Regions from separate parts of the Streptomyces sp. NPDC014801 genome, predicted to be linked through region 2. Evidence: riboswitches for the same ligand, from Rfam matches in the RefSeq annotation. Region 2 holds a riboswitch; each other region holds the start of a gene.
The links. A riboswitch is a leader RNA that binds a small molecule or an ion and turns the genes downstream of it on or off. The one in region 2 is predicted to bind cyclic di-AMP.

Region 1: another riboswitch for cyclic di-AMP. It lies ahead of ACF1AL_RS08595 (LysM peptidoglycan-binding domain-containing M23 family metallopeptidase); the one in region 2 lies ahead of ACF1AL_RS18110 (NlpC/P60 family protein).
Region 3: another riboswitch for cyclic di-AMP. It lies ahead of ACF1AL_RS18960 (transglycosylase SLT domain-containing protein); the one in region 2 lies ahead of ACF1AL_RS18110 (NlpC/P60 family protein).

Annotation. Positions count from the first base shown of each region.
Region 1 is NZ_JBIBXG010000003.1:427,549-437,937, forward strand. It holds gene ispG (flavodoxin-dependent (E)-4-hydroxy-3-methylbut-2-enyl-diphosphate synthase) at 1-580, shown strand, start outside; gene dxs (1-deoxy-D-xylulose-5-phosphate synthase) at 612-2,513, shown strand; gene ACF1AL_RS08575 (aspartate aminotransferase family protein) at 2,510-3,895, shown strand; gene ACF1AL_RS08580 (helix-turn-helix domain-containing protein) at 3,966-4,586, shown strand; gene ACF1AL_RS08585 (DUF6126 family protein) at 4,583-4,702, shown strand; gene ACF1AL_RS08590 (tyrosine-protein phosphatase) at 4,799-5,596, opposite strand; cyclic di-AMP (ydaO/yuaA leader) riboswitch at 6,055-6,216, shown strand; gene ACF1AL_RS08595 (LysM peptidoglycan-binding domain-containing M23 family metallopeptidase) at 6,222-7,124, shown strand; gene ACF1AL_RS08600 (SGNH/GDSL hydrolase family protein) at 7,372-8,157, shown strand; gene ACF1AL_RS08605 (TetR/AcrR family transcriptional regulator) at 8,349-8,951, opposite strand; gene ACF1AL_RS08610 (DUF779 domain-containing protein) at 9,031-9,435, opposite strand; gene adh (aldehyde dehydrogenase) at 9,435-10,389, opposite strand, start outside.
Region 2 is NZ_JBIBXG010000007.1:127,702-138,090, reverse strand. It holds gene ACF1AL_RS18130 (response regulator transcription factor) at 1-596, shown strand, start outside; gene ACF1AL_RS18125 (NlpC/P60 family protein) at 709-1,788, opposite strand; gene ACF1AL_RS18120 (hypothetical protein) at 2,378-2,731, shown strand; gene ACF1AL_RS18115 (tellurite resistance/C4-dicarboxylate transporter family protein) at 2,709-3,713, opposite strand; gene ACF1AL_RS18110 (NlpC/P60 family protein) at 3,780-4,940, opposite strand; cyclic di-AMP (ydaO/yuaA leader) riboswitch at 4,948-5,112, opposite strand; gene pcrA (DNA helicase PcrA) at 5,320-7,803, shown strand; gene ACF1AL_RS18100 (M23 family metallopeptidase) at 7,843-9,375, opposite strand; gene ACF1AL_RS18095 (esterase/lipase family protein) at 9,817-10,389, opposite strand, start outside.
Region 3 is NZ_JBIBXG010000007.1:299,785-310,173, reverse strand. It holds gene ACF1AL_RS18975 (FAD-dependent oxidoreductase) at 1-388, shown strand, start outside; gene ACF1AL_RS18970 (hypothetical protein) at 404-1,081, opposite strand; gene ACF1AL_RS18965 (HAD family hydrolase) at 1,203-2,009, shown strand; gene ACF1AL_RS18960 (transglycosylase SLT domain-containing protein) at 2,054-2,548, opposite strand; cyclic di-AMP (ydaO/yuaA leader) riboswitch at 2,554-2,737, opposite strand; gene ACF1AL_RS18955 (polyprenyl synthetase family protein) at 3,316-4,326, shown strand; gene ACF1AL_RS18950 (outer membrane lipoprotein carrier protein LolA) at 4,750-6,060, shown strand; gene ACF1AL_RS18945 (ABC transporter ATP-binding protein) at 6,104-7,078, shown strand; gene ACF1AL_RS18940 (ABC transporter permease) at 7,065-7,946, shown strand; gene ACF1AL_RS18935 (flavodoxin family protein) at 7,987-8,571, opposite strand; gene ACF1AL_RS18930 (tetratricopeptide repeat protein) at 8,900-10,389, shown strand, end outside.

The sequences.
Region 1 (10,389 bases), on a different contig from region 2:
CCCGGTCGTCATGATCGAGGCCTACCGCCAGCTCGCCGCCCAGTGCGACTACCCGCTGCACCTGGGCGTCACGGAGGCCGGACCGGCGTTCCAGGGCACGATCAAGTCGGCCGTGGCGTTCGGCGCGCTGCTCTCGCAGGGCATCGGCGACACCATCCGGGTGTCGCTGTCCGCGCCGCCCGCCGAGGAGGTCAAGGTCGGCATCCAGATCCTGCAGTCCCTGGGGCTGAAGGAACGCCGGCTGGAGATCGTCTCGTGTCCGTCCTGCGGCCGCGCCCAGGTCGACGTCTACAAGCTCGCCGAGGAGGTCACGGCGGGCCTGGAGGGCATGGAAGTGCCCCTGCGGGTGGCCGTCATGGGCTGCGTCGTCAACGGCCCCGGCGAGGCCCGCGAGGCGGACCTGGGCGTCGCCTCCGGCAACGGCAAGGGGCAGATCTTCGTCAAGGGCGAGGTCGTCAGGACCGTACCCGAGTCGAAGATCGTCGAGACCCTGATCGAGGAGGCGACGAGGATCGCCGAGCAACTGGAGCGGGAGGGCTCCGGACCCGCCACGGGGAAACCGGCAGTGACGGTGAGCTGACGTACGGCACGGACCGAGAGGGGGCCCGAGCGTGACGATTCTGGAGACCATCCGGCAACCACGCGACCTGAAGGCGCTGTCCGAGACGGAACTGCGGGAACTGTCCGAGGAGATACGCGAGTTCCTGGTGCAGGCGGTCACCAGGACCGGCGGCCATCTCGGGCCCAATCTGGGCGTGGTGGAACTGACCATCGCCCTGCACCGGGTCTTCGAGTCCCCGGTCGACCGCATCCTGTGGGACACCGGCCACCAGTCCTACGTCCACAAACTGCTCACCGGACGCCAGGACTTCTCCAAACTGCGCGGCAAGGGCGGCCTGTCCGGATACCCCTCACGCGAGGAGTCCGAGCACGACGTCATCGAGAACAGCCACGCCTCCACCGCGCTCGGCTGGGCCGACGGCCTCGCCAAGGCCCGCCAGGTGCAGGGGGAGAAAGGCCACGTCGTCGCGGTGATCGGCGACGGCGCGCTGACCGGCGGCATGGCCTGGGAGGCGCTGAACAACATCGCGGCGGCCAAGGACCGGCCGCTGATCATCGTCGTCAACGACAACGAGCGCTCCTACGCGCCCACCATCGGCGGCCTCGCCAACCACCTGGCGACCCTGCGCACCACCGACTCCTACGAGAAGGTCCTCGCCTGGGGCAAGGACGTCCTGCTGCGCACGCCCGTGGTGGGCGCCACCGTCTACGAGTCCCTGCACGGCGCCAAGAAGGGCTTCAAGGACGCCTTCGCGCCGCAGGGCATGTTCGAGGACCTCGGCCTGAAGTACGTCGGCCCCATCGACGGCCACGACGTGCGGGCCGTCGAGTCGGCGCTGCGGCGCGCCAAGCGGTTCCACGGCCCGGTGCTGGTGCACTGCCTCACGGAGAAGGGCCGCGGCTACGAACCCGCCCTGAACCACGAGGAGGACCACTTCCACACCGTCGGCGTCATCGACCCGCTCACCTGCGCGCCGCTCACCCCGTCCGAGGGGCCCTCGTGGACGTCGGTGTTCGGCGACGAGATCGTGCGGATCGGCGAGGAACGGGACGACGTCGTCGCCATCACCGCCGCCATGCTGCACCCGGTCGGGCTCGGCAAGTTCGCCGAGCGGTTCCCGGACCGGGTCTGGGACGTGGGCATCGCCGAACAGCACGCGGCCGTCTCCGCCGCGGGCCTGGCCACCGGCGGGCTGCACCCCGTCGTCGCCGTCTACGCCACCTTCCTCAACCGCGCCTTCGACCAGCTGCTGATGGACGTCGCGCTGCACCGCTGCGGGGTCACCTTCGTCCTCGACCGGGCCGGCGTCACCGGCGCCGACGGGCCCTCCCACAACGGCATGTGGGACATGTCCGTCCTCCAGGTCGTGCCCGGCCTCAGGATCGCCGCCCCGCGCGACGCCGACCAGCTGCGCGCCCAGCTGCGCGAGGCCGTCGCCGTGGACGACGCGCCGACCCTGGTGCGCTTCCCGAAGGAGTCCGTCGGCCCGTCGATCCCGGCGGTCGACCACGTGGGCGGCCTGGACGTGCTGCACCGCTCGCCGGGACAGCCGCAGGTGCTGCTGGTCGCCGTCGGCGTGATGGCCCCGGTGTGCCTGCAGGCCGCCGAGCTGCTGCAGGCGCGCGGCATCGGCTGCACGGTCGTCGACCCGCGCTGGGTCAAGCCGGTCGACCCCGCCCTGCCGGGCCTCGCGGCCGAACACCGGCTGGTCGCCGTCGTCGAGGACAACAGCCGCGCCGCGGGCGTCGGCAGCGCGGTCGCCCTCGCTCTCGGTGACGCCGACGTGGACGTGCCGGTGCGGCGCTTCGGCATTCCGGAGCAGTTCCTCGCCCACGCCAAGCGCGGGGAGGTGCTGGCCGACATCGGCCTCACGCCCGTCGAGGTGGCCGGCCGGATCGGCGCGAGCCTGGCCGTCAGGGACCTCGACGGCACAGTCAAGGAGAGTGAATGACCACCGAGTTCGACCTCGGCGCGCTGCTCGCCGAGCGGGGCGGGGAACGCTACGAGCTGCACGCACGACACCTCAATCCGCAGCTCCCGCGCATGCTGCACACCATCGGCTTCGACAAGGTCTACGAGCGGGCCGAGGGCGCCCACTTCTACGACGCCGACGGCAACGACTACCTGGACATGCTCGCCGGGTTCGGGGTGATGGGCCTCGGCCGCCACCACCCGGTCGTCCGCAAGGCGCTGCACGACGTCCTGGACCTCGACCTGGCCGACCTCACCCGGTTCGACTGCCAGCCGCTGCCCGGCCTGCTCGCCGAACGGCTCCTCGCGCACAGCCCGCACCTGGACCGGGTGTTCTTCGGCAACAGCGGCACCGAGGCCGTCGAGACGGCCCTGAAGTTCGCCCGGTACGCCACCGGCAGGCCGCGCGTCCTGTACTGCGACCACGCCTTCCACGGGCTGACCACGGGCTCGCTGTCGGTCAACGGCGAGTCCGGCTTCCGGGACGGCTTCGCGCCGCTGCTGCCCGACACGGCGGTCCCCCTCGGCGACCTCGACGCGCTCGCCCGGGAGCTGAAGAAAGGCGACGTCGCCGCGCTGATCGTCGAGCCGATCCAGGGCAAGGGCGTGCACGAGGCCCCGCCCGGCTATCTGCGCGCCGCGCAGGAGCTGCTGCACCGGCACAAGGCGCTGCTCATCGCCGACGAGGTGCAGACCGGCCTCGGCCGCACCGGCGACTTCTACGCCTACCAGCACGAGGACGGCGTCGAACCGGACCTGGTGTGCGTGGCCAAGGCGCTCTCCGGCGGCTATGTGCCGGTGGGCGCCACCCTGGGCAAGGAGTGGATCTTCAAGAAGGTCTACTCGTCCATGGACCGCGTCCTGGTCCACTCCGCGAGCTTCGGCTCCAACGCCCAGGCGATGGCGTGCGGCCTCGCGGTCCTGTCGGTCATGGAGCAGGAGCAGATCGTCGCCGGGGTGCGGCGGACGGGGGAGCTGCTGAAGTCCCGGCTGGCCGCGCTGACCGACACCTACGAGCTGCTCGCCGACGTGCGCGGCCGGGGCCTGATGATCGGCATCGAGTTCGGCCGGCCGCAGTCGCTGAAGCTGCGCAGCCGCTGGGCCATGCTGCAGGCGGCCCGCAAGGGACTGTTCGCGCAGATGGTCGTCGTCCCGCTGCTCCAGCGGCACCGGATCCTCACCCAGGTCTCCGGTGACCACCTGGAGGTGATCAAACTGATCCCGCCGCTGATCATCGACGAGGCGGACGTGGACCGCTTCGTCGAGGCCTTCGCCGCCGTGATGGACGACGCGCACAGCGGCGGCGGACTGGTGTGGGACTTCGGCAAGACGCTGATCAAGCAGGCGGTGGCCAACCGCTGACGCGGCCCGCGGGTTTTGCCTCTGGGGCAAGAAATTTGCCGCAGAGGCAAGACTGCGGCTCAATGGAGGCATGAACTCCTCCGAGTTTCCGGCGGAAACGGCCGGTGACCTGCCCGCCGTGGCCCCGCAGCTGCGGGCCCTGCGCCGCCGCGCCGGCCTCACCCTGGAGGCCGCCGCCCGCGCCGCCGGACTGTCCGCGGCCCATCTGTCCCGGCTGGAGACCGGGCAGCGCCAGCCCTCGCTGCCGATGCTGCTCGCGCTCGCCCGTATCTACAGTACGACCGTCTCGGAGCTGCTCGGCGAGAGCGTCGCCGAGCGGGACGCCGTGGTGCGCGGGGCGGACATGGAGCCGACGGCCGCCGGCGGCTGGACGTACCGGCAGGCCGGAGCGCCCGGCCGCGGTATGCAGGCCCTGCGGGTGCGGGTGCCCTACGGGGCGCAGGGCGACATCGTGCGCGTGCACCCCGGCGAGGAGTGGCTGTACGTCCTGGACGGCCGCCTCAGGCTCCGGCTCGGGGACACCACCCACCGGCTCGGCCCGGGGGACAGCGCGCACTTCGACTCGCTCACCCCGCACCGGATCGCCGCCGAGGACCCGGGCGGGCTGGAGCTCCTGTTCGTCCACACCCTGCTGCAGAGCCCCACGGCCACGCTGTGCCTGGGGCCCGCCCACCCCGGAGAGGCACGATGAGCAACCTCGAGGAGAAGTTCCCCCGGACCCTGTGGATCCGGCTCATCATCTACATCGCCGTCGGACACGTCCTGGCCGGCTTCATCTGGCTGCTGTTCGAGGTGGGCGCGAAGTAGCCCCCCGGGTCGCCCGAGCCGAAGGAGTCCCCCGGGTCGAAGGCCCCCCATGGTCGAAGGATCCCCGGGCGCCGGCCCCCGGCGTGGCGCCGCGGCTCAGTCGAGCAGCCGCGCCCGCAGCCGCTCCCGCGTCGCGGGGGTGAGCTTCAGTCCCTGCTCCAGGTAGGCGTCGACGCCGCCCCAGGTCTCCTCGATGGTCTCCATGGCCGCGGTGAGGTACTCGGCCCGCGCGTCGAAGAGGGGGCTGAGCAGCTCCATCACCTCGGGCGTGTACGCCGACTCCGCCGAGCCGCTGCGGCGCACCTTGTAGCGGCGGTGCTTCTCGTTGGACTTCAGGTAGTCCTCGACGATCGCGTCCCGCTCCACGCCCAGCGCGAGCAGGGTGACCGCTATCGACAACCCCGCACGGTCCTTGCCGGCGGCGCAGTGCATCAGCGCCGGGACGTTGTCCTCGGCGAGCGCGTGCAGCACCCGGGAGTGCTCGCCGGTGCGCTCCTTGATGATCGTGCGGTAGGAGGCGATCATCCGGTGCGCGCCCTTGCCGTCGGCGAGGATGCCGCGCAGCTGGTCGAGGTCGCCGTCGCGCACCATCTTCCAGAACTCGGCGCCGTCCGCCGGGTCGGACAGCGGCAGGTTGACGTTGCGCACGCCCGGCAGCTCGACGTCCGGGCCCTCCAGCTTCTGGTCGGCGGCGTTGCGGAAGTCGAAGATCGTGTGCAGTCCCAGGGAGGAGAGGTAGGCCGCGTCCTCCTGCGTGGCGTGCGCGAGGTGACCGCTGCGGAACAGCACTCCGTGCCGCACGCGCCGCCCGTCGGTGGTGGGCAGTCCGCCCACGTCGCGGAAGTTGCGCACTCCGGCCAGCTCGGGTTCGGTCGACGGCACCTGCTGCGTCACGAAGGGCTCCTCCCGCTCGGCCCCGCCGGCGCGGCTCGGTGGCCGACGGGTGCCCCTCGACGATACGACATGGATTCCCGGGGCAACCGGTTGTCCCGGCGTCCCCGGCGGCGGTGGGCGAATGGGACGGATATCCGCCCGTGCCGCATCTGGGCTTTCTGTCCGAATTGCAGCCTTCCTTCCAACTCGCCAGGTAATAAAGGCTGCTGGGAAACCGCCGCGTGAGGAGCGTCATAACCGTGACCGTCCGTCGTACGTCATGTTCACGTAATCAGGACGGATTTCCTGGGGAATTGGTGAAAACGCCGGGCACGGAATGCACATAGCGTGACGGCGGAAACGGAAAGTCGATCACAGAAAACGCCCGTCGGCGCAACCTTCTGCTTGTCCCCGTGCGTCCTGCTCGCTTACGTTCCCCACCGAATCCGGACGGACGCCGAATCCTGCCGCCGTCCGGCGCACCGCACCCACCCACCCGACGTACGGCAGGAGCGGGGGACCCACAGGTACGACGCCTGTTCCGGTTCCCGGAACGGCTTTGGGGTGAAGCCGCGCCCAGCGCGGCCGGGCATCTCCCGCCCGAACCCGACAGCTCACCTCGCAGGCGCCGGAGAGGAATTGCGCCATGCCCGCGAAGGGTAAGCACCGCCGTCCGAAGGCCCAGCGTCTCGCCCGTACTCTCGCCGTCGCCGGCACCGGTGGCGCCGCGCTCGCGCTGCCGCTCGTGAGCGCCGCCGGCGCCCACGCCGCGACGCCGCAGGCCGCCGCCCAGTCGGTGACGGACAAGGCCGTCCGGACGCTGCCGTCCACCGCCCAGAAGGCCGCGCAGTCCGGTGCGCGCGTCTACACCGTGAAGGCCGGCGACTACCTGTCCAAGATCGCCGACGAGCAGCACGTCGCCGGCGGCTGGAAGAAGCTGTACGAGGACAACCGCGAGGCCGTCGGCAGCGACCCGTCGCTCATCCACCCCGGTCTGAAGCTGTCCCTCGGCAAGAAGGCCGCCACCGCGCACAAGGCCGCCCCGACGCACAAGAGCGAGGCGCCCGCGCGGAAGTCCTCCGCCAAGCCCGCCGAGGCCGCGAAGCCCGCCGAGGCCGCCAAGCCCGCGACCGCCGCCAACGGCTTCACCCTGCCGGTCTCCGGTGCCACCATCGGCACCGCCTACCACACCGCCGGCAGCATGTGGTCCAGCGGCTACCACACCGGCGTCGACTTCGTCGTCCCGACCGGCACCCCCGTCAAGGCCGTCGGCGCGGGCACCGTCGTCTCCGCCGGCTGGGGCGGCGCCTACGGCAACCAGGTCGTCATCAAGCTGAACGACGGCTACTACGCCCAGTACGCCCACCTGTCGCAGCTGTCCGTCTCCGCCGGGCAGAGCGTGACCGCGGGCCAGCAGCTCGGCCTGTCCGGCGCGACCGGCAACGTGACCGGCCCGCACCTGCACTTCGAGATCCGCACCACGCCGGACTACGGCTCCGACGTGGACCCGGTCGCCTACCTGCGCGCGCACGGCGTGGCCGTCGGCTGACCCCGCGCCGCGTCGCGGCACCCCACCTGACACGCCGTCGAAGGCCGGGCCCCCGCCAGGGGCCCGGCCTTCGACGTGGTGCGCGGTCCCGGGCCGCCTGCCGCCCGGGTCTATTCCCTGCTTGGCCAACCCTTTAGGAGTGGCTTATCTCACCGCCCGTCAACCCCTTCCTACGGTCGCGTAGGTCACATTCGAAGGTGAATCATGGACTGCTGTGGCAGACGATTCGAAGAGTGACAGCAGAGCAGTGATCGGGTCGTACGTGGCGGTGGGGGACAGCTTCACCGAGGGCGTGGGCGACCCCGGCCCCGACGGGCAGTTCGTCGGCTGGGCCGACCGGTTCGCCGTACTCCTCGCCGACCGGCGGCCCGAAGGCGACTTCACGTACACGAACCTCGCGGTACGCGGCAAACTCCTCGACCAGATCGTGGCCGACCAGGTGCCGAGGGCCGTCGAACTCGCCCCCGATCTGGTGTCGTTCTGCGCGGGCGGCAACGACATCATCCGGCCCGGCACCGATCCCGACGAGGTCGCCGAGCGGTTCGAGAAGGCGGTCGCGCAGCTCACCGCGGTGGCCGGCACGGTCATGGTGACGACGGGCTTCGACACGCGGGGCGTGCCGCTGCTCAAGCATCTGCGCGGCAAGATCGCGACCTACAACGGGCATGTGCGGGCCGTCGCCGACCGCTACGGCTGCCCGGTGCTCGACCTGTGGTCGCTGAAGTCCGTCCAGGACCGCCGCGCCTGGGACCACGACCGGCTGCACCTGTCGCCGGAGGGCCACACGCGCGTGGCGCTGCGGGCCGGCCAGGTGCTCGGCCTGAAGGTCCCGGCCGATCCGGAGCAGCCCTGGCCGCCGCTGCCGCCGCGCGGCACGCTGGAGGTCCGGCGCGACGACGTGCACTGGGCCCGCGAGTACCTGGTGCCGTGGATCGGCCGCCGGCTGCGCGGCGAGTCCTCCGGCGACCACGTGACCGCGAAGGGCACGCTCTCCCCGGACGACATCAAGCTGCGCATCGCAGCGGTGGCCTGACCGGCCCGCCCACCCGCCGAGGACACCGGTGGCCCGCCCCGCCCGGGGCGGGGCGGGCCACCGGTGTCCTCGCTTCCCCACGTCCCGTCGCCCCGGAGCGGCCGGGACCACCCGCGAACGAACGCCGCGGCGCTCGGCGGGGCCCGCGTTCGGGGTCCGGGGTCGCCCCCGTGGTTACTTCGGTGGGGTCGTCAGGGCTTTCCGGTGAGGCCCAGTTCGTGGGTCAGGGCCTCGTCGACCCATTGCTGGGCGCGGGTGCGGGGGACCGTGCCGCCGTAGGCGGTGAGCTGGACGGCGAGCCCGTCGAGCAGGGCCGTCAGCCGCAGCGCGGTGGCGGCCGGGTCGGGGCAGGTGAACTCGCCCGCGGCCACGCCGTCCGCGACGACCTCGGCGAGCGCCGCCTTCCACTGCCGGTCCAGGTCGCGCGTGACCTCCCGCAGCGCGGGCTCGCGCAGCGCCGCCGACCAGCCCTCGATCCACAGCCGCCAGCCCTTGGCCTGCCCGGTCGGCGCGTACCAGCGCACCGCCGCGCGCAGCCGGCGCAGCGCGCTGGTGCGGCGGCCGAGCAGCTCGCGCAGCCGGGCGAGGTCGGCCTCGGCGGCGTACGCGAAGGCCGCGGCGACCAGCTTCTCCTTGGTGGAGAAGTGGTACAGCACCAGCGCGTTGCTCACCCCGAGAGCCTGGGCGACGTCGGCGATCCGCACCGCCGCCACGCCCCGCTCCTCGATCTGCTCCACGGCGGCGCGCAGGATCTCGCCCTGCCGCTCCGCCACGCTCAACCGCACTCTCGCCACGGCGATTCACCCTAGTGCAGCGCGCGGGGCCGGACACAGCCCACGTGTCCGGCCCCACGTCCCGGCGCCCGGCCCGGGATCAGCCCTGGGTCTCGGCCCCCGTCGGCAGCGGCGGCTCGGCCGCCACCCGGGCCCACTCCTCGTCGGTCAGCACCCGGGAGCGCAGCAGGAACCGGACGCCCTCGGGGGCTTCCAGGGAGAAGCCGCTGCCCCGGCCGGGGACCACGTCGACGGTGAGGTGGGTGTGCCGCCAGTAGGCGTACTGGTCGGCGCTCATCCAGAACGGGACGTCCCCGGCGACATGGCCGAGCAGGACGTCCGAGCCGCCGACCCGGAACTCGCCGCGCGGGTAGCACATGGGCGCGCTGCCGTCGCAGCAGCCGCCGGACTGGTGGAACATCACCGGTCCGTGACGGGCCGTCAGCTTGGCGAGGAGATCCTCGGCCTCCTCCGTCAGCTCCACCCGGGTCACCCGCTCGCCCATCAGAAGAACCCGAGCTTCTTCGCCGAGTAGCTCACCAGCAGGTTCTTCGTCTGCTGGTAGTGGTCGAGCATCATCTTGTGGGTCTCACGGCCGATGCCGGACTTCTTGTAGCCGCCGAACGCCGCGTGCGCCGGGTAGGCGTGGTAGCAGTTCGTCCACACACGCCCGGCCTTGATCTCCCGGCCCATCCGGTAGGCGGTGTTGCCGTCCCGGGTCCACACGCCGGCGCCGAGGCCGTACAGCGTGTCGTTGGCGATCTTCAGGGCCTCCTCGACCGAGTCGTACGTCGTCACCGACACCACCGGGCCGAAGATCTCCTCCTGGAAGATCCGCATGTCGTTGGTGCCGCGGAAGATCGTCGGCTCGATGTAGTAGCCGCCCTCCAGGCCGGCCACCGAGCGCGGCGCGCCGCCGGTCAGCAGCTCGGCGCCCTCCTTCTTGCCGATGTCGATGTACGACAGGATCTTCTCGTACTGGTCGTTGCTGGCCTGCGCGCCGATCATGGTCGCCGGGTCCAGCGGGTCGCCGCTGACGATGGCCTTGGTGCGCTCCACGCACCGGGCCATGAACTCGTCGTAGATCGAGGAGTGGATCAGGGCGCGGGACGGGCAGGTGCACACCTCGCCCTGGTTGAGGGCGAACATCACGAAGCCCTCGACCGCCTTGTCCAGGAAGTCGTCGTCGGCGGCCGTCACGTCCGGCAGGAAGATGTTCGGGCTCTTGCCGCCCAGCTCCAGGGTGACCGGGATGATGTTCTCGCTCGCGTACTGCATGATCAGCCGGCCGGTCGTGGTCTCGCCGGTGAAGGCGATCTTGGCGATGCGCGAGCTGGACGCGAGCGGCTTGCCCGCCTCCACGCCGAAGCCGTTGACCACGTTGAGCACACCGGGCGGCAGCAGGTCGGCGATCAGGTCGATGACGTACAGCAGGCTGGCCGGGGTCTGCTCGGCCGGC
Region 2 (10,389 bases):
TCGGCCGGACCGAGGAGACGGGCGTCGAGGTCGTCGGGGAGGCCGCGGACGTCGACCAGGCGGTCACGGTCATCACCGCGACCCGGCCCGAGGTCGTCCTGCTCGACGTGCACCTGCCGGGCGGCGGCGGGGTCGAAGTGCTGCGCCGCTGCGCCGCGTTGATGGCGGACGCCGAGCGGCCGGTCCGTTTCCTCGCACTGTCCGTGTCGGACGCGGCGGAGGACGTGATCGGCGTGATCCGCGGGGGCGCGCGGGGCTATGTCACCAAGACGATCACCGGGACGGACCTCGTCGACTCGATCTTCCGGGTCCAGGAGGGCGACGCGGTGTTCTCGCCGCGGCTGGCCGGGTTCGTGCTGGACGCCTTCGCCTCCACGGACGCGCCGCCGGTCGACGAGGACCTGGACCGGCTCACCCAGCGGGAGCGTGAGGTGCTGCGGCTCATCGCGCGCGGTTACGCGTACAAGGAGATCGCCAAGCAGCTGTTCATCTCGGTGAAGACGGTCGAGTCCCACGTCTCGGCGGTCCTGCGCAAGCTGCAACTCTCCAACCGCCACGAGCTGACCCGCTGGGCCACGGCACGCCGGCTGGTGTGACGGCGGTCCTGTGCACGGGGGCGGGGGATCGGGGGTGACGGCAACGCCCCAGGGGCGCGGGGAACTGCGCGACCAGCCACAACGAGACCCGCGGACGACAAGGGCGCCCCGCTCACACCACCCGTGTCGCGCCCGCGAACGGCATCTGGTCGATGGGCGCCAGGCGGACCGGTGCCGACGGGTTCGGCGCGTGGATCATCTGGCCGTTGCCCACGTACAGCCCGACGTGGCTGATGCCGGAGTAGAAGAACACCAGGTCCCCCGGGCGCAGTTCAGAGCGGGACACCCGCCGCCCCGCACCGATCTGCGCGTACGTCGTACGAGGCAGCGAAACCCCCGCGGAGCGGTATGCGGCCTGCACCAGCCCCGAGCAGTCGAAGGCGTTCGGACCGGTCGCGCCCCACACGTACGGGCTGCCGAGCTTGCTGTAGGCGTACGCCACGGCGGCCGCCGCCCGTGAATCGGGCGCCTGCGCCGTCACGCTCCCCGGCGCGGCCAGCCCCTCGCGCGCCCCGCCGCCCGCCGCCCGGGACGCCCGCTCCGCGCCGCCGGACACGGTGCCTGCCCCGATCCGCCGCCGCTCCTCGGCCGTCAGCCGGGCCAGCAGCCAGCGCGCCTCGTCCAGCTTGCCGGTGACGGTCTGCTTCTGCCGCTTCAGCTCCGCCTGCCGGGACCGCAGCGACGCGAGCTCCACGCGCGCGGCGCCGCGCAGCCGCTCGATCTCCCGCAGCTGCCCGCGCACCCGGGCGACGGCAACGGCCTGCCGGTCGCCGGCGCGCTCGGCGAGGGCGGCGCGGTCGAGGTACTGCTCCGGGCTGTCGGAGAACATCAGCTGCAGCGCCGGGTCCAGCCCGCCGCCGCGGTACTGCGCGCCGGCGACCGAACCCAGCGCGTCCCGCGCCGCGTTGAGGTCCTGCTGCCTGCGGGCCGTCTCGTCCTGGAGGTCCTTCAGCCGGCGCCGGGCCGCCCCCGCCTGCTCCTGGGCGCCGTTGTACTTCTCGGTGGCCACCTCGGCCTCCTGGTACAGCCGGTCGACCCGCGCCTTGACCTGGTCCGGCGTCGGGTCCGGCGCGGCGCTGCCGGTGCCGTCGAAGGCCGTCGCCGTCGCCGCGCCCGCGAGGGCGACGGTGAACGCCGTACGGGCCGTCCGGCCGCCGAGCGAGCGCTGTCTGGGCTTGCGGTGTGCTGCCACGGGGACTGCACGTCCTTTCGTCCACGCCGGGGACCGCCGGCCGAGCGGGGTGCGCGCCCGGCGGCGACCCGTCAGGGGAACGGGCGCCGCCGGGCTCTTCGGCGGTGGTGGCCGGCGGCCGCCCCTGGCCCGGACGGCGGTGGGGAGCCGGTCACCTGGGGAAGGACGCTAAACCGCTTCGTGACGGGAAGGTGACGGCCTGTACGGAAGTGACGCGAGCGGTGCAGGAGGTGACCGTATGTGACCGTGATCCCGTTCCGGAGATGCCGACTTCACGCAGTGCACCGACCGATGCGCCGATCCACCGGACGGCAGAGACACCGGACTGCTACGGAGGCAGAGGCACCGGACTGCTACAGAGGCAGAAGCTCCGGACTGCTACGGCGAAGGCGACGGACTGCCGAGCCGGGCGTGACCGCCGGCCGGTCGTGACTGCCGGCACCGCAGAGGCCACAGCGCACGCGCGGAGCGCCGGAGCGGACGCGCGGAGCGCACGGCGCACGCGCCCGCATGCTACGGCCCGGCCGCCGCGCCCCCGCGCCCGGGGCGCCGGAAGGCCACGGATCACCCCTGGCTAGGCTCCGGCCCCATGGACGTACTCATCCATCTCTTCGTCGGCCTGCACATCATCGGCATCGCCTCGCTCCTGGGCGGCTTCCTCACCCAGATGAAGGCGATGGGCCGCGGCGCCGCCCGGTTCGTCCCGGCGATGCTGCACGGCGCGCTGACGATGCTGGTCACCGGCGTCGTCCTGGTCGGCCTCAACCAGGCCGACGACCACACCGTCAACAACATCAAGATCGGTGTGAAGCTCGCGCTGCTGATCGTGATCCTGGGCCTGGTCTACGTCAAGCGCGACGAGGAGACGGTGGACAAGCGCCTGTTCGGCCTGGTCGGCCTGCTCACCGTGGCGAACATCTTCATCGCGGTGCTCTGGACCTGAGCGCCTCACCGGCAGTGGTGAGGGCCCCGGCGGCCACGCCCAGCCACGCGGCCACCGCGATCCACAGCAGCGCCTCACCGGGGTGCCGCAGCCACCCGGTATCGACCGCGGCGGCGACGGACAGCGTCGCCGCCGCCGTCATGCCGAGCGGGAACACCGTCGCCCAGCGGCGCGTGTCGTAGCCGAGGCGGGGCCGCACCACCTCGGCGACCACGAGAACGACGTACCAGAGCAGGTCCAGGATCAGCAGCGCGACGGTCGCGAACCGCAGCACGCCGCGGTCGTCGTCGTTCCACAGGTACAGCCGCGCGCTGTCGGCGGCGAGCAGTTTCGCCCCGGCCAGCGCGGAGATCGCCAGCGCGCCGCCCGCGATCCACTGGTCGCCGGGCCCCTCCACCACCTGCCGCGGGTCGAAGCGGGGCACGGCGATGCCGTAGAGCACCAGGCCCAGCCCGAACAGCACCAGCGCGGCGTGCGCGAGCCACGCCGTCGCCAGCGTCCCCGCGAGGACGGCGGCGAGCACGGACAGCCCCTGCGTCGCCACGCAGCCGAGGAACACCGCGCCCGGCATCCGCTGGCCCCAGTTCCGTACGACCGTGACGATCAGCACCGGCCACAGCACGGCCGCCAGGGCCAGCAGCGCCTCGGCCAGGGTGACCCAGCCCAGCATCGCGAACCGCGTGCCCAGCACCGTCGTCGCGGCCACCGACGTCAGCGCACCCGGCGTGGCCGCCTCGGTCGCCCACCGCGTCCGGTCCCTCAGCAGCCGCGTCAGGAACTCCGCGGCCAGGCCCAGCCAGAACACCGAGGCCGCCGCCAGCCAGATCCGGGACAGCAGCTCGTACCCGGTCAGGCCCAGCCCGACCGACACGATCCCGGTCGCCATGACGGCCGCCCCGGACGCCGGGGTGCGCTGCGCCCACCACGCGCGCAGCGAGGAGGGGGTGCCGGACGCGGCGTGCCGGCGCGAGGAAAGGGACATGCCGTCGATGCTATGAACCCTGCCGCGCGCCGGGCCCGGGGCACGCGCGCCGGTGGCCGCAAACCGTCAGGCCGGGCGTACGACGCTGTGGATGGCCGACTCGCCGTCGTAGTAGATGGACTCCTCGCGCACGTATGCGCCGGGCTTCGGGGCGTGGATCATCATGCCGCCGCCGATGTAGACGCCGACGTGGCTGACATCGCCGTAGAAGAAGACCAGGTCGCCGGGGCGGGCCTGGGACAGCGGGACCGTCGTGCCGGCGTTCACCTGGTCGTAGGTGGTGCGCGGCAGGTCCACGCCGGCGGCCTTCCAGGCGGCCTGGGTGAGCCCGGAGCAGTCGTAGGAGTCGGGGCCGGTCGCGCCCCACACGTACGGCTTGCCGATCTGCGCGCGGGCGAAGGCGAGGGCCTTGTCGGCCTGGGTGCTGGTGCCCGTGCTTCCGGTGCCGGTGCCGGTAGCTGCGCCCGTGCCCGTGCCGCCGGTCGACGAGCCGCCGCCCTGCTGCTGGGCCTGCTCCTGCTGGGCCGCCTGCTGCCGCGCCAGTTCCGCCGCCTTGCGGGCGGCCTCCTCCTGCCTCTGCCGCTCGATCGCCGCGAGCCGCGCCTTCTCCTGCGCCGTCAGCTGCGCCAGCAGCTCGCGCGCGTCGGCGAGCTTCTTCTGCACGGTGGCCTTGGCGGTGCGCAGGTCGTTCTGCGACTCGGTGAGCGCGCGCAGGCCGTCGGTGGCCTCGCGGCGCTGCCGCATCGTCTGCGCCTGCTCGGTGACGTAGTCGTCGACCGCCTCCTTCTGCCGGCTGGTCAGCCGGTCCATGAGGTGGCTCCGGTCGAAGTACTGCTGCGGGGAGTCGGCGAGCAGGAAGGTCGCCGTGTCGGGGAGGGCGGCACCGCCGGTGCGGTACTGGGCGGCGGCGAAGGAGCCCAGCTCCTCGCGCGCGTCGTTGAGCTTCTGGGTGCGCCGGGCCACGTCGTCCATCAGGGAGTCGACCCGGGTGCGCTGCTTCGCCGTCCGCTCCTTGGCGGCGTTGTACTTGTCGGTCGCGGTCTCCGCCTGCCGGTAGAGGTCGTCGACCTTCTTCTCGACCTCCTCCAGGCTGGGCTTGTGGTCCGCGGGGACGGCGTCGGCGGTCTGCGAGAGCAGGGCGACGGAGGTGAGGGCGGCCGTGGCCAGGGCGGGGGTGCGTATCCCGGCGAGGGCTGCGGCGGGACGCGACTTGCGGTGCGACGCCAAGGGAGGCGACTCCTTCCAACGGGCCGCCTACCGGGTTAGCTGTCGGGTTCGGGCTGTGTGGAAGGTGTGCCCTACGGCTCTCCGGGGGGAGAGGGCCGATTCACCCCAGGTCTCGGGTGGGTCCCCGGCTCCGGTGGCTGTGCGGGCGCACCGGACTCGGCGGAGGCCGCGCGGCCCGGCGACGTTCGCCGGTGGAGGTCGTACGGCCTGGGCGGCACGGTAGCCAACTCGTGTGCCTGCTGTGAAGGTTGGTGCGTGATATGCCCGATACGTTTTCGTGACCATCGCGTAGTGTCACCGGGTGGTGATACTGGGTGACGTGTGATGTTCCCCGGACGGGCCACGGGTTGTCAGTGGGGCGCCCTAGACTCGGAGAGCGATGAGCAGCCTCTTTGACGACAGCTTCCTGGCGGACCTCCAGGCCCCGCGGGCCCACCTGGAGGAACCCCCGCCGCCGCCCGAGGACGATCACACTCCGGAGCCGATTCCGGACGATCTGTTCGGCGGGAAGTTCGACGTGCCGCCGGACCGGGACGCCTACTACCGCGACGGCGCCGCGCGCCCCGCGCTCGACTCCGCCGCGCTGCTGGACGGGCTGAACGACAACCAGCGCGCCGCCGTCGTGCACTCCGGCTCCCCGCTGCTCATCGTCGCCGGCGCCGGCTCCGGCAAGACCCGCGTGCTCACCCACCGCATCGCCTACCTGCTCGCCGAGCGGGACGTCCACCCGGGCCAGATCCTCGCGATCACCTTCACCAACAAGGCCGCGGGCGAGATGAAGGAGCGCGTGGAGCAGCTCGTCGGCCCGCGCGCGAACGCGATGTGGGTGATGACCTTCCACAGCGCGTGCGTGCGCATCCTGCGCCGCGAGTCCAAGAAGCTCGGCTTCACCTCCTCCTTCTCGATCTACGACGCCGCCGACTCCAAGCGCCTGATGGCCCTGGTCTGCCGCGACCTGGACCTCGACCCCAAGCGCTTCCCGCCGAAGTCCTTCAGCGCCAAGATCAGCAACCTGAAGAACGAGTTGATCGACGAGGAGGACTTCGCCGCCCAGGCCACCGACGGTTTCGAGAAGACCCTCGCCCAGGCCTACGCCCTGTACCAGTCGCGGCTGCGCGAGGCGAACGCCCTCGACTTCGACGACCTGATCATGACGACGGTCAACCTGCTGCGCGCCTTCCCGGACGTCGCCGAGCACTACCGCCGCCGCTTCCGGCACGTCCTGGTCGACGAGTACCAGGACACCAACCACGCCCAGTACGCCCTGGTGCGCGAGCTGGTGGGCACGGGGGAGTACGACGAGGACACCCCGCCCAGCGACCTCGACGTACCGCCCGCCGAGCTGTGCGTGGTGGGCGACGCCGACCAGTCGATCTACGCCTTCCGCGGCGCGACGATCCGCAACATCCTCCAGTTCGAGGAGGACTACCCGGACGCGACGACGATCCTGCTGGAGCAGAACTACCGCTCCACGCAGACCATCCTGTCCGCCGCCAACGCGGTCATCGAGCGCAACGAGTCCCGCCGCCCGAAGAACCTGTGGACCAACGCCGGCCAGGGCGCCCGCATCACCGGCTACGTCGCCGACACCGAGCACGACGAGGCCCAGTTCGTCGCCGACGAGATAGACCGCCTGGTCGACGCGGGCGAGGCGAAGGCCGGCGACGTCGCCGTCTTCTACCGCACCAACGCCCAGTCCCGTGTCTTCGAAGAGGTCTTCATCCGCGTCGGCCTGCCCTACAAGGTCGTCGGCGGCGTCCGCTTCTACGAGCGCAAGGAAGTCCGGGACGTCCTGGCCTACCTGCGGGTCCTCGCCAACCCGGAGGACTCCGTCCCGCTGCGGCGCATCCTCAACGTGCCCAAGCGCGGCATCGGCGAGCGTGCCGAGGCGATGATCGACGCCCTCGCCCAGCGCGAGAAGATCAGCTTCCCGCAGGCGCTCAAGCGGGTCGACGAGGCGTACGGCATGGCCGCCCGCTCCACCAACGCCGTCAAGCGGTTCAACACGCTGATGGAGGACCTGCGCACCATCGTCGAGTCCGGCGCCGGACCGGCCACCGTGCTGGAGGCCGTCCTGGAACGCACCGGCTACCTCGCCGAGTTGCAGTCCTCCACCGACCCGCAGGACGAGACCCGCATCGAGAACCTCCAGGAACTCGCCGCCGTGGCCCTGGAGTTCGAGCAGGAGCGCGGCGAGGGCGAGTCCGTCGCCCTGTCCGACTTCCTGGAGCAGGTCGCCCTGGTCGCCGACTCCGACCAGATCCCCGACGAGGACGACGAAGGCTCCGGCGTCATCACCCTGATGACCCTGCACACCGCCAAGGGCCTGGAGTTCCCGGTGGTGTTCCTCACCGGCATGGAGGACGGCGTCTTCCCGCACATGCGGGCCCTCGGCCAGACCAAGGAGCTGGAGGAGGAGCGCCGTCTCGCCTACGTCGGCATCACCCGCGCCCGGGAGCGGCTGTATCTGACGCGGTCCTCGATGCGCAGCGCGTGGGGGCAGCCGTCGTACAACCCGCCCTCCCGCTTCCTGGAGGAGATCCCGCCGCAGCACGTCGACTGGAAGCGCACGGGCGGATCCGCGCCGGTCTCCTCCGGGCCGGCCTCGGGGATCGCCGCCTCGCTGTCCTCGTCCCGCTCGCGCTCCTCGGCCGCCGGCGCCTCCGGGTTCGCCACGCGCCGCGCCGGGGACAAGCCGGTGGTCTCGCTGGCCGTCGGGGACCGGGTCACGCACGACCAGTTCGGGCTCGGCACGGTCGTCGCGGTCAAGGGCACCGCCGACAAGGCGGAGGCGACGATCGACTTCGGCGACGGCAAGCCGAAGCGGCTGCTGCTGCGGTACGCGCCGGTGGAGAAGCTGTAGGGAAGGGAAGACGCCGGGGGCTTCGGCCCCCGGGCCCGGTCAGGTCGGGTCGAGGCCGTGGCTGCGCAGCCACGGCAGCGGGTTGATCGCCGCGCCGCCGCCGGGACGCACCTCGAAGTGCAGGTGCGGACCGGTGGAGTTGCCCGAGTTCCCGGAGTACGCGATCGGCTGACCGGCCTTGACGGTCGTACCGGAGGAGACGCGGTAGCTGGAGAGGTGGCAGTACCACGTCTCCGTGCCGTCCTTCGCGGTCACGATCATCATGTTGCCGTAGGCGCTGTTCCACTGCGTGCGCACGACGCCGTCGGTCGCGGCCATCACCGTGGTGCCGTACGACACGGGGAAGTCGATGCCGGTGTGCACCGACATCCAGTTGATGCCGGCCTGGCCGAAGTAGGCGCTCAGACCGTGCTGCAGGACCGGCAGCGCGAACTTGGGGCGCAGCCGCTCCTTGCGGGCCGCCTCCTCGGCGGCCTTCTTGCGCTCCAGCTCCTGCTGCGCCTTGAGGTCGATGCGCTCCTGGGTGCGGCTGGCCCGGTCGGCGAAGTCGTCGGCGCCGGCGGACAGGCTCGCGAGCTGGGTGTCCAGCTTGTTGTTGGCGGCGGACGGTTTCACCGCGTGCGCGTCCGAGGCGGTCGCGGTGGTGTCCTGGCCGTCGTCGCCGCTCAGCGCGCCGACGGAGGCGACGGCGATCCCGGCGACCCCCATCACGCACGCCGACGGCACGGCGACGGTCAGCAGCGCCGACCGCTTCGCGGGCGTACGGCGGCGGGAGCGGGAGGCGCCCCGGGCGGCCGCGCGGGTCTGCGGGGGCGGGGTGACCTCCTCCTGGTCGTCCAGGAGCGGGGCGGAGTCCGGGGTGAGCGCGGGCAGTTCGCCGGTGCCGGTCAACCGGCCGTCGTCGTGGGCCGGTTCGTCGTAGGCGACCTGGTCGAAGGTGGCGGTGGCCTGCTGGTCGAAAGGTTCCGCCTGGTGCGCGTAGCCGCCGTGCGGCTCGGCGGTGTCGTACCCGCCGGTGGTGTGCGCGGTGTCGTAGGCGCCCGTCGCCTCCGCGGTGCCCGCGGTGTTCCACTGCGTGGCGTCGTACACGCCGCTGTCGAAGCTCTGCGTGCCCCAGTCCCACTGCTGGGCGGCGTCGGCGGCGGCCTGGTCGGGCTGCAGCCAGGCGGACGCGTCCCACTGACCGGAGACGTCGGGGGCGGCGGCCTGCGGCGGAATCGCCGACAGCTGCTGGTAGTCGGAGGTCCAGGCGGTCGTGTCGTAGGCGCCGGTGTCGTACGCCGCGTGGTGCTGGGCCGCGTACGGGTCCTGGTGCGCGACCGGATGGCCGCCGGTGGACCACTGGCCGGTGTCATACCCGCCGTCGCCGGGAAGACTTCCGAAGAGCGGATCGGTCGCGAACTCCCCGGTGCCGTGCGCACCGTCGGAAAAACCGTTCGCGTCGTACCCGCCGTAGCTGGTGAAGTTGCCGTACGGGGCGTCCTGCTCACCGTACGACGCGTACTGCGCCGAGGAGGCGTCGGAAGCCGGAGCCGGGGTGGTCATGGTCCCCGACGGGTGACGGTCGTTCACCAACTTCTCTTTCGCCTCGACAACAGGGGCTGCCAGAGCAGTGCGGCGACTGTACCCGGCGGTACGCGGGCACGACAATCTTCGCTTGGTTTCGCGCGCGCAGGAAACGGGCATTCGGTCGTCTTTTGGCCGGTCCAGACGCGGGCTTGGCCTTGCGTTCGATGATTGTTCGACTTTTTGTCGCCGTCGAGGCGGGGTGGCGGGTCGCCGGGGTCGGCTGTGTGAGGGGGCGATTCGCCCTCTAGGCGTTCTCCGGTCAGCTTCCAGAGGTGCTCCGGCGGCTTCGGGCATGCTGCCCGGCCGTCGCCGGGCGGTCACGCGCGGTGACCCACGGCCGGGGCCGGCGCCCTGGTCGGGACTCCGGCCGGGCGTGTCGCCGCCTGGAGGTGCCGGTCGGGCCTGTCGCCCGGTGGGGCTGCCGGCCGGCTTTCCTCCTCTCGGTCACGCCACGGTCAGGCCGCCCGTGTCGGCGGTGGCAGCGGTTCCGGGCAGTTCCGCGTCGAGGGCCTGGCGTATGCCGGCCGCCACGGCCGGGTGAACCGGCAGGGCCAGATGGCCGATCCCGGTCACCTGCACGTTCTGGGCGAGCAGGTCGGGGTGGTCGATGCAGGCGCTCTCCAGCGGGTCCATCAGATGGTCCAGGTCGCTCCAGAAGCTCACGAAGCGGGTACGGCAGCCGGGCGCCGGCTGGGCCAGCTCCTCCAGCACCGGCGAGCCGGGCCGCATCTGGCGCACGATCGGGTGCGCGTTGGCGAGGGGAGCCACCCGGGTGCCGGAGTGCGGTGTACCCAGCGTGACCAGCGTGCGCACCCGGTGATCGCCACCGAGGCGCTGCACGTAATACCGGGCGATCAGCCCGCCCAGGCTGTGGCCCACGATGTCGACGCGCGCACTGCCCGTGCGCTCGCATATCTCCTCGATGTGCCGTCCGAGCAGCTCAGCGGCGATACGGATGTCGCAGGTCAGCGGCGAGTAGTTCAGCGACTCGACGCGCTGCCGGCCGTGCTGGGCCAG
Region 3 (10,389 bases), 170 kb from region 2:
GTGGCTGCGGGGGCGCTTCGCGGAGACCGTGCAGGTCAGCGAGGTGCAGCGGATCGTGCGGGCCGAGGCGACGGGCGAGGGGGCCACCCTCACCGTGCGCAGCCACGCCGGCCGCACCGAGCGGCTCGCCGCCGACCACGTCATCGCGGCCACCGGCTACCGGGTGGACATCGCGGCCATGGACTTCCTGGGCCACGAGCTGCGTACCGCCCTCGCGGTCAGCCGCGGCACGCCGAAGCTGGGCGCCGGATACGTGTCGTCGGTTCCCGGCCTGTACTTCACGGGCCTGCCGGCGGCCGGTTCCTACGGTCCGGTGATGCGGTTCGTGTGCGGCACGGAGTTCGCCTCGCCCCGCCTGGCCCGGCACCTGATGGCGGCCCACGGCTGACGGCCGGGGGGTGGGCTACGCCCCTTGGGCGTGCTGCCAGTCCAGGAAGCCGGTGATCAGGCCGGGCGGGTTGGCGGCCTCGGTGGCCTCCACCTCCCAGCCGGGGCAGTCCATGTCGAACACCACGATCGGCAGCGGGCGGCCGAGGATCTCCTCGATCAGGCCGCTCGCGTGCAGATGGCGGGCGAGGCCGGTGCAGGCGTCGGCGAAGTACTCCCACAGCCCCTCGCTCGTGCCGTCCTCCTCGTCGCAGCTCATGCCGTCCTCCTCGTCGCAGCTCATGCCGTCCTGCTCGTCGCCGCTCGTGCCGTCCTGCTCGTCGCGCACGGCCTTGGGCAGGGCGGGATCGCCGGTGCCGTCGTCGTACCACAGCCCGAGCTCCTTGGCCCGCTCGACGAAGAGGGCGCCGCCGGCCGGGTCCTCGGGGACGTTGCCGAGCATCTCGAAGCCGTCGAGGAGCCAGCAGGCGTAGTTCCAGCGGGCCTCGCCCGGGTCCTCGGCGCGCCGCTCCCGGGCGTACTGGGACTCGGTGTTGTAGCCGATGGCGACGTAGGGGTGCCGGTCGTCGTCCAGGCGCCAGATACGGAAGGAGAGGGCGTAGATCTCGGGGACGTCGGCGGCGGGGAAGCGGGCGAGGACGCCGGCGGCGGCCTGCCGGAGGTGCTGCTGGAAACGGTCCGGTCCGGCGGTCACGACGTGGGCCTCCCCCTGGTGAGTGAGAGGTCAGCCTGCCACAGCGGCGGGGGGCCCGAAGGGGCCGGGGAGGAGGCGCGGCCGGTGGTGAACGGGGGGCTTCCGGGGTCCGTATTCTCTGATCATGGCCGCCCTCGCATATGCCCTCATCGCCACTGACCTGGACGGAACGCTGCTGCGCGGCGACGACACGCTCTCCGACCGGTCACGGGCCGCGCTCGCGCGGGCGGTGCGGGCCGGCGCCCGGCATCTGGTGGTGACGGGCCGCCCGGCGCCCCGGGTGCGGCCGCTGCTGGAGGACCTGGGTTCCACGGGGCTCGCGGTGTGCGGGCAGGGCGCGCAGGTGTACGACGCGGGGGCGGACCGGCTGCTGTGGTCGGTGACGCTGGACCGGGAGCTGGCCGAGACGGCGCTCGGCAAGATCGAGGCCGAGGTGGGGGAGGTCTACGCCGCGGTCGACCAGGACGGGGTGGACGGGCTGACGCTGATCGAGCCCGGCTACCGGATGCCGCACCCGACGCTGCCGGCGGTGCGGGTCGGGCGGCGCGACGATCTGTGGGGCGAGCCGATCAGCAAGGTGCTGCTGCGCCATCCCGAACTGTCCGACGACGCGCTGGCGGCGACGGCCCGCGCGGTGGTCGGCTCGCTGGCGACGGTGACGATGTCGGGGCCGGGCACGGTGGAGCTGCAGCCGTGCGGGGTCACCAAGGCGACGGGGCTGGCGCTGGCGGCCGACCGTCTCGGGCTGGGCGCGGAGCGGGCGCTGGCATTCGGGGACATGCCGAACGACATCCCGATGTTCGCCTGGGCCGCCCGCGGGGTGGCCATGGCCAACGCCCATCCGGAGCTGAAGGCCGTGGCCGACGAGATCACCTTGTCGAACGAGGACGACGGCATCGCCGTCGTCCTCGAACGACTCTTCAGATGACGGAGGCGGCTCGGCCCCGTCAGGACGCGCTGAGCTCAGCCGGCTCAGTACGCGCTGAACACGTTGTCGATCGAGCCGTAGCGGGCGGCCGCGTAGTTGCAGGCCGCGGTGATGTTGGCGATCGGGTCGTACGGGTCCATGGAGGTGCCGGGCACGTGGTAGGCGAGGAAGGTCGGGTCGATGACCTGCAGCAGGCCCTTGGAGGGGGTGCCGGCGGCCGCGTTGGAGTCCCACAGGTTGATGGCGGCCGGGTTGCCGGAGGACTCGCGGATGATGTTGCGGTAGATCCCGTCGTAGGTGCCGGGGATGCCGCGCTGGGCCATGATGTCCAGCGACTGGCGGATCCAGCCGTCCAGGTTGTTCGGGTAGACCGAGTTGGCGGCGGTGATCACGGTCGCGGTGGAGGCCGGCGTGGCGGCGGAGGCGCTGGTGGCGCCGAAGAGCGGGAGCGCGAGGGCGGCGGCACCCGTGCCGGCGACGGCGAGGGTGCGGACGAGGCGGGACGTGCGGGTGCGGCGGTGCTGACCGGCAGCGGGCATGGCGAAGTTCCTCTCCGGCGCCTGCGAGGTGAGCTGTCGGGTTCGGGCTGGAGATGCCCGGCCGGCCGCGGAAGGCGGCACGGCTTCACCCCGAGCCGGTCCGGGGCGTCGTCGGGGCGACGACGTCCGGTTCGGCGACTTACCTGGGTCCCCCGCTCCTGCCGTACACGGATGAGTTGGTCCGATGGTGGGTGCCGGACGGCGGCAGGATTAGGCGTCCATCCGACAGGCCGGGAAGTTATGCGAGAGCACATGCCGGGAACAAGTACCGGATTCACCTATCGCCCTAGTTGACCTTGGTAGGGGCCGTTTGGGTGTCTTGATCCTTTGCTACTGCCAAGCCTCAACTCGCTTGGGGGAACTGGGGAAGCGAGGGTTCCGGCAGTCGGGGACCGGCGAGGGGTCCGCGTGACCCAATTCACTGGTGTCACAGGCGCAACACATTTGGAACCAAGGTGACCAAGGTGATTCGGCTGATTAATTACGGCAAAACGGGCAGTAGGGTCGTGTTCCGGCGCGATCGGCCGGGCGGCTCGCACAGGGTGGGGGAGTGGTCTCCCGGGTGTGAGCATGGTGGATAACGGTACTTTTCGGCTGATCAGATGTGGTCGATCAACATATCGGGCGTGATCCGATACCGCCTGGCCTGTAACCGTGGGCGCTATCGGTGATCGAAACGTGACCGGATACGCTGACTTGAGTGATGGCAGCGACCTATCGACAAACCGCGTAATCGCCAACCGGCACCAGCAGACAGGAGACCCCTCGTGACCGTCGTCGGGCCGTTCGGGCTGAGCGTGCGGGACCAGGCTCTCGAAGCCGATGTCCAGGCCGGATTGGCGGCTGTCGAGGAAGGGTTGCTCGAGGCCACCAAGAGCGAGGTTCCCTTCATCACGGAGGCCGCGCAGCACCTGGTGCGGGCGGGCGGGAAGCGGTTCCGGCCGCTGCTCGTGATGCTCGCGGCGCAGTTCGGTGATCCGTACGCGCCGGGTGTCGTGCCGTCCGCCGTCGTGGTGGAGCTGACCCACCTCGCGACGCTGTACCACGACGACGTCATGGACGAGGCGGCCGTGCGCCGCGGCGTGCCCAGCGCGAACACCCGGTGGGGCAACTCCGTCGCCGTCCTGACCGGCGACTTCCTCTTCGCCCGGGCCTCGCAGATCCTCGCCGACCTCGGACCGGAGGCGGTCCGGGTCCAGGCTCTCGCGTTCGAGCGGCTGGTCACCGGCCAGATCCTGGAGACCGCGGGCCCGCAGGACGGCCGGGACCCGGTCGACCACTACCTCGAGGTGCTCGGCGGCAAGACGGGGTCGCTGGTCGCGGTCTCGTGCCGGTTCGGCGCGATGATGTCCGGCGCCGACGAGACGGTCGTGGACGTGCTCACCCAGTACGGGGAGCGGCTCGGCGTCGCCTTCCAGCTCGCCGACGACGTACTCGACATCGCCTCCGACTCGCACGAGTCCGGCAAGACGCCGGGCACGGACCTGCGCGAGGGCATCCCGACGCTGCCGGTGCTGCGGCTGCGGGAGCGGGCCGAGCGGCTGGGGCTGCCGGAGGACCGCGCCCTGTGCGAGCTGCTCGACTCCGACCTCAGCGACGACGCGCGGCACGCGGAGGCGCTCGCCGCGCTGCGCGCGCACCCCGCGCTGGAGCAGGCGCGCCGCGACACCGTCCGCTACGCCGAGGAGGCGCGGGCCGCGCTGGCCCCGCTGCGGGAGTGCGACGCCAAGGTGGCCCTGATGGAGCTGTGCGACGCGGTGGTCCACCGGGCGGGCTGACCCGGCCGCCGGCGGATCGCCCCTCGGGCGCCGCACGTGCGTCCCGGCCCTTCCGGTCCGGGACGACTCCGCCACGGAGCCCCGCCATGAACCCCGGCCGGCCCAGGGGGTGTCTCTGGCTGCCGTGCCCTTCGCCCCGCCGTCCCCTTCGCCCCGCCGTACCCCCGCCGCATCCCCCGTGTCCCCCACATCCCCTACGGGTAAGGGGAGCTGACCCCTCGCCATGTCATACCCCAGCAGTACATGGAGTTGACTCCGTGGGGTGACGACCGGCGGCGGCCGATTTGGTCTGATGGGAAGCACGAAAGACACCACTCCTCACCGATTCGGGTGAGAATGGCGGCTTGGGGTGGGGCCCGCCGGGAGCGCACGCCGCGGGTCACGGGACGGACAGCCGCCGCCGACGACGGAGGTAGCGCACAGATGGCACCGTTTGGAACCGAGGACAGGGCGACGGCCGCGGGCGAGCCGGCCGGTCCGCCGCACGGGGGGCGTCGCAAGGTCGCGCGGTACGCCGTGCCCGCGACGGTCGTGGGCGTGGCCGCCGCGACGATCGGGATCGTTCCCGCGCTCGCCAGCTCCGGGGACCCGGACCTGCCGGCGATCAGCGCCCAGCAGCTCATCGAGAAGATCGCGGCGTCGGACGTCCAGCAGTTCTCCGGCACCGTCCGCGTCAACACCGACCTGGGCCTGCCCGACCTCGGCGGGCTCGCCGGCGGTCTGGGCGGCGGCGCGGCCGGGGGCGGCGGTGACGGGTCGTCCGCCGACCCGTCCGCCAAGGTGACCGAACTCGCCACCGGCTCGCACACGTTGCGGGTGGCCGCCGACGGCCCGGACCGGCAGAAGGTCTCCGTGCTGGAGGACGCCGCCGAGTACAGCCTCATTCACCACGGCAAGGACGTCTGGGGCTACGACAGCAAGTCCAACGAGGTCTTCCACACCACCGCGGACGACGCGGGCCGAAGCGCACCGGACAAGGACAAGCAGGGCAAGGACAAGCAGGGCAAGGACGGGCACGGCAAGGGCGAGCGGGGCGCGGAGAACTTCACCGGTACGCCCAAGGACTTCGCCGAGCAGGCCCTCAAGGCCGCCGGCCCCACGACCTCGGTCACCGTGGACGGCACCGCGCAGGTGGCCGGCCGCGACGCCTACAAGCTGGTGATCAAGCCCAAGCAGTCCGGTACCACGGTCGGGGCCATCAGCATCGCCGTGGACGCCAGGACCGGCGTGCCGCTGAAGTTCACCCTGACCCCGAAGAGCGGCGGCGCCGCCGTGGTCGACGTCGGCTTCACGCAGGTGAGCTTCGCCAAGCCGGCGGCCTCCACCTTCGACTTCACCCCGCCCAAGGGCGCCAAGGTGACCGAGGGCGGGGACCGTGCGCACCAGGGCAAGGGGGACGGGCCGCTGAAGGGCGGGCTCCCGGAGCACCTCCTGCCCACGCCGGGCGGTGAGCCGGGCAAGGGACCCGACGGGCTGAAGGTCATCGGCGAGGGCTGGAGCGCGATCGCCGCCTTCGACACCGGCGCCAAGGGCGGCGTGCCGTCCGGCAGCGAGGCCGGCGGTGACCTGGGCGGCTTCCTGGACTCCCTGGGCGACAAGGTTTCCGGCAAGTTCGGCAAGGGCACGGTGTTCTCCACCCGTCTGGTCAACGCCCTGATCACCGACGACGGCAAGGTCTACGTCGGCGCGGTCACCAAGGACGCCCTCGTCGAGGCGGCCGACGCGGGGAAGTGAGCGGGCGGGACACCACCCGCCCGGGGAACGATCGGGGGAGCCGATGGACGACGCGCCCGCCGCACGGGGTGAGCAGGTGCCGGAGGACGAGTACGTCATCCACACCCGCGCCCTCACCAAGCGCTACCGCGGCGGGCAGCTCGCCGTCGACGCCCTGGACCTGAGCGTCCCGGCGGGCAGCGTCTTCGGCTTCCTCGGCCCGAACGGCTCGGGCAAGACCACCACCATCCGCATGCTGATGGGCCTCATCGAGCCGACCTCCGGCACCGCGCGGGTGCTCGGGCAGTTCATGCCCCGGGCGGCCCGCTCGGTGCTGCCGCGGGTCGGCGCGCTGATCGAGGGACCCGCGCTGTACGGCTTCCTCTCCGGCCGCGACAACCTGCTGCGCTACGACGCCGCCGACCCGACGGCCGATCCGCGCACCCGGCGCACCCGCGTCGCCGCGGCGCTGGACCGGGTGGGGCTGACGGCGGCCGCCGGCAAGAAGGCGAAGGCGTACTCGCTGGGGATGAAGCAGCGGCTGGGGCTGGCCGCGGCGCTGCTCCAGCCCCGCCGGCTGCTCGTCCTGGACGAGCCGACCAACGGGCTCGACCCGCAGGGCATGCGGGAGATCCGCGCCCTCGTCCGTGAGCTCGCCTCCGACGGCACGACCGTCTTCCTCTCCTCCCACCTCCTCGACGAGATCGAGCAGGTGTGCACGCACGCCGCCGTGATGGCGCGCGGACGGCTGCTCGTCCAGGGCTCGGTCGCCGAGCTGGCGGCACGGGCGCGCGGACGGCTGGTGGTGACCACGCCGGACGTCTCCGACGCGGCCCGGGTGCTGAAGGAGCAGGGGGTCGGTGACGTCGTCGTGGCGGAGGACCGGGTGACGGGCGAGCCGCCGGAGCGTGAACTGGCCGACGTCAACGCCGCGCTGGTCGCGGCCGGGGTGCGGGTGCGCGGGTTCGGTGTGGAACGGGCCTCGCTGGAGGACGCGTTCGTGGCGCTGACCGGGGAGGGCTTCGATGTCGCAGGCTGACACCACCGCCGGGGCGGTCCGCGCGGTCCGCCCGCTGTGGACCCTCGGTCTCTTCCGCAGCGAGCTGCTGGTCACCCTGCGGCGCTGGCGCACGCTCGCGCTGCTCGGCGTGCTGGCGGCGGTGCCCGTGCTGGTCGGGATCGCCGTGAAGATCGAGACGGGGGACGGCTCGTCGGCGGGGCCGCGGGGCGGGGAGGGACCGGCGTTCATCTCGCAGGTCACCAACAACGGCCTGTTCCTCGTCTTCACGGCACTGGCCGCGACCCTGCCGTTCTTCCTGCCGATGGCGGTCGGGGTGATCGCGGGCGACGCGATCGCCGGCGAGGCGAACGCGGGCACCCTGCGCTATCTCCTCGTCGCCCCGGCCGGCCGTACCCGGCTGCTGCTCGCCAAGTACACGACGACGATGGCCTTCTGTCTGCTCGCCACCCTCGTGGTCGCCGTCTCGGCGCTGCTGGTGGGGGCGTTGCTCTTCCCGCTCGGCGATCTGACGACCATCTCCGGGACACGGATCAGCTTCGCGGAGGGGCTGGGCCGGGCGCTGCTGATCGCCCTGGTCGTCGCCGCGTCGCTGGTCGGGGTGGCGGCGGTGGGACTGTTCGTCTCCACGCTCACCAACAGCGGCATCGCGGCGATGGCGACGACCGTGGGCCTGCTGATCACCGTGCAGATCCTGGACCAGTTCCCCCAGCTGCACGCGATCCAGCCGTATCTCTTCCCCCACTACTGGCTGTCCTTCGCCGACCTGATGCGCGAACCGGTCTACTGGGACGGCCTGGTCAGAAACCTCGGCCTGCAGGGCCTGTACGCCGTGGTGTTCGGCTCGGCGGCCTGGGCCCGCTTCACGGCGAAGGACATCACCGTCTAGAGCCGCACGCGCTCAAGCAACTCGCGGTATGTGCTGTGGCTCACGCGCTCTCGTACGGGAAGCGGGCGAGCGGTGCCTCGCCGGAGAAGAAGGTCTTGGCGCGGGTGAGCGCCGCGTGGTCGCTCAGTACGTCGCCGGGGCGGCTGCCGTTGCCGAGCAGGACGCCGCCGAAGCGCATGCCCATGTAGGCGGCGGAGTTGTTGAGCGTGCCGACGAGCGGTGCGGCGACCTCCTGCTCCTCGTGGGCGAGGGCGGCCACGCCCCACAGGGTGCGCCCGGCCATCCGTTCCTTGAAGTCCAGGCCGGGGGTGCGCAGCCAGCCCGACCAGTGGTCCAGGTAGCGCTTGGTGTGGGCGGAGACCGAGTACCAGTACAGCGGTGAGGCGATCACCAGGTCCGTCGCGGCGAGGGTGGCGTCCAGCAGCAGGGCGGTGTTGCCCTCGGTGGGCCGGACGTGGTCGCTGTCGTGGCGCAGGTCGGTGAAGTCGGGCAGCGGGTGCTCGGCGAGGCTGATCCACTCCTGTTCGACGTCCGCGGGCAACTGCTCGGCGGCTTTGCGGGCCAGCAGTTCGGTGTTGCCGTCGTCGCGGCTGCTGCCCAGCACGAACAGGAAACGGCGGGTCATGGCATCTCCCAGGAAGACGGTGTCGGAGGCGCGGGACGGGTGTACGGCAAGGAGCGCGACAGGCGTCGTACGACGATTACGCGCATCTGCATTTTATGCACACGCATTCAAATTCCGCCAGAAGGCCAGAAGGGGCACCGCGCCGGGCGGGTCCCCGTAACTCGGGACGAGTCTGTGACGCGGTGGTGACCCGCATACCGGGAGTGAGCGGGGAGACTCGACCGTGGGTGTTCGAACGGTCCTTGACCGGGAGCACCATGAGGAAACGCATGTGCCGTCCGCAGGCTCGCCGCCGAGTCCGAGTGACGCATCGGGAGTGAGGGAAGCGATGACTCGACTCAGCCGCGCGCTGAACCCGCGGAAGCGGGACGTGAAGCCGGATGCCGCGCCGCTGGAGGTCCGCGTCACGGCGGGCGGAGCCGGCCGGCCCCAGGATGCCGCCGGCGTGTGGATCGCCGGGGCGCCGGTCCCGGTGGCCCCCGGCCAGGAGGCGCAGGACGCCGTCCTCGCCCACCTGCACCGCCTGGCCCGCGCCGGCGGCCGTTCCGTCCTCGCCACGATCCACGACGAACGCATCGGTTACGTCGTCCCCCTGCGCGTGGACCCGGACGGCTCCAGCCACTTGACGTCGGAGCCGGTACGGAGCGGGGCCGCCGGGGCCGAGGGGCAGCCGCCGGCGACCGCGACGGGGCCCGCGCATGCGCCCGAGCCGGAGCCGGAGCCGCCGGCGGACCGTCGGACGCAGATGCTGCGGCTCGCACCGCAGCCGCCGAACGCGGCGGAATCGGCACCGGCGCACGACGTGCAGAAGCCCCTCAACAACTCCGCGCTCCCGCCGTCACCGGAGGCGCGCCGGAGGGCACCGCGGTGGGCGGCGCCCGAGGCGCAGACGACCGCGCCCGCCCCTGGTGCGGTCGCCGCACCGCTGGGCGTCTTCGGCCCGCCGCCCGAGATGCCCCCGGCCACGGCACGCCCCGCGGCCCCCATAACCGACGGCCCGCAGGCCCCCGGTCCGGCCGCGGGTCCCTACGCCGCCGAGCCGTCGCGACCGGCCCCGGACGCCGTACCGGCCGCGACCGCGGGCGCGAAGGCGACCACGACCACGAGCACCACCGCACCCGCAGCCAAGACCGGCACCAGCACCAGCACCAGCACCAGCACCAGCACCAGCACCGGCGCCGGGACCGATGCCGAGGCCGAGGCCGCCCGTGTGGCCTCCGCCGCCGCGGCGATGGCCGCCGCCGTTGCCGCGGAGAGCGCTGCCGCGGCCGAGTCGCGGCTCACCCCCACGCCCGCCCGAGGGTTCGACGCCATCGCCGAGGCCGTACTGGAGGACGCGCCGATCGCGCAGGGCGGCGACACCTCCGCGCTGCCCGCCGGGAAGGTGGCGCGGGTGAACGAGGCCGTGCGGGCCGGGCGGACGGAGCTGGCGGCGGAACTGGCCGAGGAGACCGCCGCCGAGGCGGAGGCGACGCTGGGGCCCGAGCACCCCGAGGTGCTGGGCCTGCGCGAACTGATCGCCTACATCGCCTACTTGGCGGGAGAGCCGGAGCGTGCCGTCCGGCTCTCCCTCGATCTGGCCCGTGCGCACCGCAGGCGGCGGGACGCGGAGGCGGCCTACGGCACCGTGCGGAGCGCGTACACCGCGTGGCGTGCGGTGCGCGATCCGCGCGAAGGGCTGCGCCTGGGCGGCGAGTTGACCGAGCTGTGGAGCGCGCTCGCCGCGGAGGGCGGTCCCGCCGCCGCCGACGCCGAGCGGCTGCGGTCGGTCCACGCCCGCATGGACCGCCTCGCCGCCCGCGCCGCCGCCGACGCCGG